3 regions of the Streptomyces sp. NPDC034099 genome follow, and region 1 is predicted to be linked to each of the others. Evidence: predicted binding sites of a transcription regulator. Region 1 holds the regulator's gene; each other region holds the start of a gene.
The links. The regulator HrcA, encoded in region 1, represses chaperone genes, less so after heat shock. The targets are predictions, from matches to a motif close to TTNGCACTCNGNNNNNCNGAGTGCNAA.
Positions count from the first base shown of each region.

Region 2: a site for HrcA is predicted at 1,092-1,118, ahead of groES (co-chaperone GroES). Genes of this name have one in related genera too.
Region 3: a site for HrcA is predicted at 1,043-1,069, ahead of groL (chaperonin GroEL). Genes of this name have one in related genera too.

Region 1 is NZ_JBVISR010000002.1:333,590-335,853, forward strand. It holds gene dnaJ (molecular chaperone DnaJ) at 1-855, opposite strand, end outside; gene hrcA (heat-inducible transcriptional repressor HrcA) at 856-1,872, opposite strand; gene ACZ56V_RS06595 (MBL fold metallo-hydrolase) at 2,022-2,264, shown strand, end outside.
Region 2 is NZ_JBVISR010000001.1:684,280-686,543, forward strand. It holds gene groL (chaperonin GroEL) at 1-503, opposite strand, end outside; gene groES (co-chaperone GroES) at 637-945, opposite strand; gene ACZ56V_RS03115 (polysaccharide deacetylase family protein) at 1,280-2,017, opposite strand; gene ACZ56V_RS03120 (polysaccharide deacetylase family protein) at 2,014-2,264, opposite strand, start outside.
Region 3 is NZ_JBVISR010000011.1:164,912-167,175, forward strand. It holds gene thrC (threonine synthase) at 1-10, shown strand, start outside; gene ACZ56V_RS29005 (MoaD/ThiS family protein) at 7-282, shown strand; gene ACZ56V_RS29010 (cold-shock protein) at 702-905, shown strand; gene groL (chaperonin GroEL) at 1,232-2,264, shown strand, end outside.

The sequences.
Region 1 (2,264 bases):
CAGCGGCACCTTCGTGCCGAGGGCCGCCGCCGTCATCGGGATGGTGACCGTGCAGTGCAGGTCGTCGCCGCGGCGCTGGAAGGTCGAGTGCGGCAACTCGTGGATCTCGACGTACAGGTCACCGGCGGGACCGCCGCCGGGGCCGACCTCGCCCTCGCCCGCGAGCTGGATCCGGGTGCCGTTGTCGACACCGGCCGGGATCTTCACGGTCAGGGTGCGCCGGGAGCGGACCCGGCCGTCGCCGGCGCACTCCGGGCACGGGGTCGGGACCACGGTGCCGAAGCCCTGGCACTGCGGGCAGGGGCGCGAGGTCATGACCTGGCCCAGGAAGGACCGGGTGACCTGCGAGACCTCACCGCGGCCGCGGCACATGTCACACGTCTGGGCCGAGGTGCCGGGCGCCGCGCCCTCGCCGTTGCAGGTGTTGCAGACGACCGCGGTGTCGACCTGGATGTCCTTGGTCGTGCCGAACGCGGCCTCGTCCAGCTCCACCTCGATGCGGATCATCGCGTCCTGGCCCCGGCGGGTGCGCGAGCGCGGCCCGCGCTGCGACGCCGTACCGAAGAACGCGTCCATGATGTCCGAGAAGTTCCCGAAGCCACCCGCGCCGAAGCCGCCCGCACCACCGCCGGCGGCCTGCGAGAGGGGGTCGCCGCCGAGGTCGTAGACCTGCTTCTTCTGCGGGTCCGACAGCACCTCGTAGGCGGCGTTGATCTCCTTGAACCGCTCCTGGGTCTTCGGATCGGGGTTGACGTCCGGGTGCAGCTCGCGGGCGAGCCTCCGGAACGCCTTCTTGATCTCGTCCTGGGAAGCGTCGCGGCGCACGCCGAGTACGGCGTAGTAGTCCGTGGCCACCTACGACTCCGCCAGGATCTGTCCGACGTACCGTGCCACTGCGCGTACCGCTCCCATCGTTCCCGGGTAGTCCATGCGGGTCGGTCCGACCACGCCGAGCTTGGCAACCGCCTCGCCGCCCGAACCGTAGCCGACCGACACGACGGACGTTGAGTTGAGTCCCTCGTGGGCGTTCTCATGACCGATCCGTACGGTCACGCCCGGATCCTTCGCCTCGCCGAGCAGCTTGAGGAGCACGACCTGCTCCTCCAGTGCCTCCAGCACCGGCCGGATCACCAAGGGGAAGTCGTGCCCGAAGCGGGTCAGATTGGCGGTGCCGCCGATCATCAGCCGCTCCTCGTTCTCCTCGACCAGCGTCTCCAGGAGAGTGGAGAGCACGGTGGAGACCGTACCGCGATCCTCGGCCTCGAAGGCCTCCGGCAGATCTTCCACCAGAGACGGCACATCCGTGAAACGGCGCCCCGCGACCCGGCTGTTGAGCCGCGCCCGCAGATCGGCCAGCGACGCCTCGCCGAACGGCGCCGGGCAGTCGACCATCCGCTGCTCGACCCGGCCGGTGTCCGTGATGAGCACCAGCATCAGCCGCGCGGGCGCGAGCGAGAGCAGCTCCACGTGCCGCACCGTCGAACGGGTCAGCGACGGGTACTGCACCACGGCGACCTGCCGGGTGAGCTGCGCGAGCAGCCGCACCGTGCGGGCCACCACGTCGTCGAGGTCGACGGCGCCCTCCAGGAAGTTCTGGATGGCACGCCGCTCGGGCGCGGTCATCGGCTTGACGCCGGCCAGCTTGTCGACGAAGAGCCGGTAGCCCTTGTCGGTCGGGATGCGCCCGGCGCTGGTGTGCGGCTGGGCGATGAACCCCTCGTCCTCCAGGGCCGCCATGTCGTTGCGCACGGTGGCCGGGGAGACGCCGAGGTTGTGCCGCTCGGTGAGGGCCTTGGAACCGACCGGTTCCTCGGTGCCGACGTAGTCCTGGACGATGGCGCGCAGCACCTTCAGCCTGCGTTCACTGAGCATCGGCGCGCACCTCCAGCTGTCCGTCCGCCCGTTTCCGGCCTGTCTGTCCTGGCACTCATGGCTCGCGAGTGCCAGACTTCCCCGGCCCAGTGTACGGCCGTGGGGTACGCCCCCGGCAAGGCCGGGACCAAGCCGTTAGCGTCGTCGCCGTGACGGTGACTTGGGAAGAGCTGGGCTGGGAGCGGCTGGCGGACGGAGTGGGGCGGTGCCGGCTGCCGGGATGGGACTGCACGGCGGGGCTGGTCCTCGGCGCGGACGCGGCGCTGATGGTGGACGCGGGGTCGAGCCTGGACGAGGGCGCCCGGCTGCACGAGGCGGCGCGGTGGCTGGCCGGCCGCCGTGTGACACATCTCGCGCTGACCCACCCGCACTTCGACCACGTCTTCGGCGCC
Region 2 (2,264 bases), on a different contig from region 1:
CCGACCTTGTCCATCGCCTCGGCGATCAGCTCGCCGACCTGCTGGTCCTGGGCGGACAGCGCGGCCACGGCGGCGATGTCGGACTTCTCGTCGATCGGACGGGCGGTGGCGAGAAGGTCTTCCGACACGGCGGCGACGGCCGCGTCGATGCCCTTCTTCAGCAGCGCCGGGGAGGCACCGGCGGCGACGTTCTTCAGGCCCTCGCGCACGAGCGCCTGGGCGAGCACGGTGGCGGTGGTGGTGCCGTCACCCGCGATGTCGTTGGTCTTGGTCGCCACCTCCTTCACCAGCTGGGCGCCGAGGTTCTCGTACGGGTCCTCGACCTCGACCTCGCGGGCGATGGTGACGCCGTCGTTGGTGATGGTGGGGGCGCCGAACTTCTTGTCGATGACGACGTTGCGGCCCTTGGGGCCGATCGTCACCTTCACGGTGTCGGCGAGCTTGTTGACGCCGCGCTCGAGGGCGCGACGGGCGTCCTCGTCGAACTTCAGGATCTTCGCCATGGGAGCGTGAGCCCTCTTCCGGAAATCTTGGGGTTATACGGCAACTGCGCCCCCGACGCCCGGCTTTTTATGGTCGCGGGAGCCAGGGGCGCAGCTGGAAAGCAAGGTGCTTCGGTGAAGTAAGGAGCTACTTCTACTTCTCGACGATCGCGAGCACGTCGCGGGCCGAGAGGACGAGGTACTCCTCGCCGTTGTACTTCACCTCGGTGCCGCCGTACTTGCTGTAGAGCACGACGTCGCCGACGCTGACGTCGAGCGGAAGACGGTTGCCGTCCTCGAAGCGGCCCGGGCCCACGGCCAGGACGACGCCCTCCTGGGGCTTCTCCTTGGCGGTGTCCGGAATGACCAGGCCCGAAGCCGTGGTCTGCTCTGCGTCGAGCGGCTGGACCACGATGCGGTCCTCGAGCGGCTTGATGGCAACCTTGGAGCTGGCGGTCGTCACGATCCGACCTCCCCCTTCGGAGATCTCACGGGGTTAACTGTCTGAGGTGGCGACCAGGTCGATCCGTCGTCGCGGGTGCCGGACCTGCCCGTCGCTGTGTTGGCACTCTCCGGTGGGGAGTGCCAGACCTGAGACTATGACCGCGATTAGCACTCGGTCAAGCGGAGTGCCAATGCCGGCGGCGCGTCGGCCGGGTTTTCGTGTGAACGCCGGTTGGTTTCGCACCCTGCGTGGGTGTGGGCGTCGCTGCGGGCTGCCGCCCCCAGACCCCCGCTCTTCGGCCTGGACGGCCTCGTCCTCAAGCGCCGGACGGGCTGGATGATGCGGACCGGCCTCAAGGAGGTGAGACGTAGTCCTCCAGATCGCCCACCCTGAGGCCCTGCTCCTCGATCGTCCTCACCAGGCGTTCCGTGCGTGCCGCCAGGTTCGTGGCCGTCGGGTGGTCCGGGTCGACGGCGATGATGTCGCCGGGGTGGAGGCGGTGGTCGCCGCGGGCGTAGGCGAGGGCGCCCTCGGCGTCGAGGGTGGCGCGCCACAGGACCAGGGCCGTGATCCCGCAGTCGGCGGCGGCGCGCAGGGTCGTGGTGTCGTACGTGCCGTGCGGCGGGCGGAAGAGGTGGGCGCGGACGCCGAAGCGCGACCTGAGCTTGGTCTGCTGGCCGCAGATCTCGGCGCGCTGCCCGGCATGCGGCAGGCCGCGCAGGGAGCGGTGGTCGAGGGTGTGGTTCTGCAGGCTCGCGCCGAACAGGCGCAGCCGGGCGAAGTCGCCGTAGGCCGGTCCGGCGACGGTGTCGGTGAGGAACAGGGTGACCGGGAGGCGCCGTTCGCGGACCAGGCCGGCGAAGGCGGGGTCGCGCTCGGCGCTGTCGTCGTAGGTGAGGAAGACGACCGGGTCGTCGGTGCGGACGTGGTCCACGACCGGGGGCAGCCGCCGCCCCTGGTCGGCGTCCTGGGCGGGGTCCCCGGCCGCCGCCGCGTGTTCGGCGGGGGCGGCGAGCCGGTCGCAGGCGGCGAGTGGGAGCAGCAGGGCGGCCAGGGCGGCGCCGGCCGGCCGGAACCGCCCTCGCCTCACAGGTAGTCCTCCAGGCGGGCCACCGCGTACCCGTCGGCGGTGATCCGGTCCAGGAAGCGGCGGACCATGTCGGTCATCGTGCCGTCCCAGTCGTCGGTGCCCCGGAAGTGGGTGAGGACGATGTCGCCGGGGTGCAGGTCCTGGTCCCACTCGCGGTACTCCCAGTGGTCGACGTACACCTCCTCGCTCCAGATCGGCGCGTACTCGATGCCGCAGGACTTGGCGGCGCGCAGGGTGTCGCCGTCGT
Region 3 (2,264 bases), on a different contig from region 1:
CCTCGCATGAGCGTGACCGTTCGTATCCCGACCATCCTGCGTACCTACACCGGCGGCAAGGCCGAGGTGAGTGCCGACGGCGCCAACCTCGGGGAGGTCATCTCCGACCTGGAGAAGAACCACACCGGCATCGCCGCCCGCGTGCTGGACGACCAGGGCAAGCTGCGCCGCTTCGTCAACGTCTACGTCAACGACGACGACGTCCGCTTCGAGCAGGGTCTCCAGACCGCGACGCCGGACGGCGCGGGCGTCTCGATCATCCCGGCGGTCGCCGGCGGCTGAAGCGGACGCAGATACACCTTGTAGTGCGTATTGCCCTCTCCGTAAGAGAAACGGAGGGGGCAATTCCATGTGGTTGAGCGCGGTAGAGTTGGGGAACGCGCTCCCGATCAGCACAACGGGAACCGTTAATTCCTGCCGCCCGCCCGACAAGAAGCAGCCAAAGTGCGAGCGTATTCTGCGGCTTTTGTTCCCTTTGCGTGACCCGACTTGACCCGAATTCAGGCGAATTCTCGCCACATTCCGGACCGGGCGCGTCCAGATTTCTCGTCCGATTGACCTGTTGCAGACGGCAGTTGGACAGATACATTCAGCCGCGGTCGACGCGTTCCGGCGCACGCCCCCAGTCGTGAGGGGGCGAGGTCTGACCCGGGTTCGCGAAGTGCGGATCTGTGCAAGGGCCAGTAATAGGGGAGTTAGGCATGGCTCAGGGCACCGTCAAGTGGTTCAACGCGGAGAAGGGGTACGGCTTCATCGCGGTCGACGGTGGTGCGGATGTTTTCGTCCACTACAGCGCGATTCAGATGGACGGCTACCGCACCCTCGAAGAAGGCCAGCGGGTCGAGTTCGAGATCTCGCAGGGTCAGAAGGGCCCGCAGGCCGACATGGTTCGCCTCAGCGCCTGAGACGCGCGGCCACCACAGCACCCGGTCTTCATCCGAAGGGCCCGTACCCACTGGGTACGGGCCCTTCGGCCTGCCCGGACGCCCGCCGGGTCCGTGTTCGCGGGTGGCTGACGGCCGGGCCCGATCCCCGAGGGGCGCTTGCACTCGACCATGCCGAGTGCTAATCATTGGCGTTAGCACTCTGAAGGTGAGAGTGACAACGAAGGACCGGGTCGGTGAGGCCCGCAGGCCGGGTGGGGAAGGAACCACACGGCAGGCGAGCCGTCCGTCGCGGGCGCGGGCGCGGTCCGAAGGAATCACCCCCAGTCCTGGAGGGACCACTTCACATGGCCAAGATCATCGCGTTCGACGAGGAGGCACGGCGCGGCCTCGAGCGCGGCATGAACCAGCTCGCGGACGCCGTCAAGGTGACGCTCGGCCCCAAGGGCCGCAACGTCGTCCTCGAGAAGAAGTGGGGCGCCCCCACGATCACCAACGATGGTGTCTCCATCGCCAAGGAGATCGAGCTCGAGGACCCGTACGAGAAGATCGGCGCCGAGCTGGTCAAGGAAGTCGCCAAGAAGACGGACGACGTCGCCGGTGACGGTACGACCACCGCGACCGTTCTCGCCCAGGCCCTGGTCAAGGAAGGCCTGCGCAACGTCGCGGCCGGCGCCAACCCGATGGCCCTGAAGCGCGGCATCGAGAAGGCCGTCGAGGCCGTCTCCGCCGCCCTGCTGGAGCAGGCCAAGGACGTCGAGACCAAGGAGCAGATCGCCTCCACGGCCTCCATCTCCGCCGCCGACACCCAGATCGGCGAGCTGATCGCCGAGGCCATGGACAAGGTCGGCAAGGAAGGCGTCATCACCGTCGAGGAGTCCCAGACCTTCGGTCTGGAGCTGGAGCTCACCGAGGGTATGCGCTTCGACAAGGGCTACATCTCGGCGTACTTCGCCACCGACATGGAGCGTATGGAGGCGTCGCTCGACGACCCGTACATCCTGATCGCCAACTCCAAGATCGGCAACGTCAAGGACCTGCTGCCGCTCCTGGAGAAGGTCATGCAGTCGGGCAAGCCGCTGCTGATCATCGCCGAGGACGTCGAGGGCGAGGCCCTGTCGACCCTGGTCGTCAACAAGATCCGCGGCACCTTCAAGTCCGTCGCCGTCAAGGCCCCGGGCTTCGGCGACCGCCGCAAGGCCATGCTCGGCGACATCGCCATCCTCACGGGCGGCGAGGTCATCTCCGAGGAGGTCGGCCTCAAGCTGGAGAACGCCACGCTGGACCTGCTGGGCAGCGCGCGCAAGGTCGTCATCACCAAGGACGAGACCACGATCGTGGACGGCGCCGGCTCGGCCGACCAGGTCCAGGGCCGCGTCA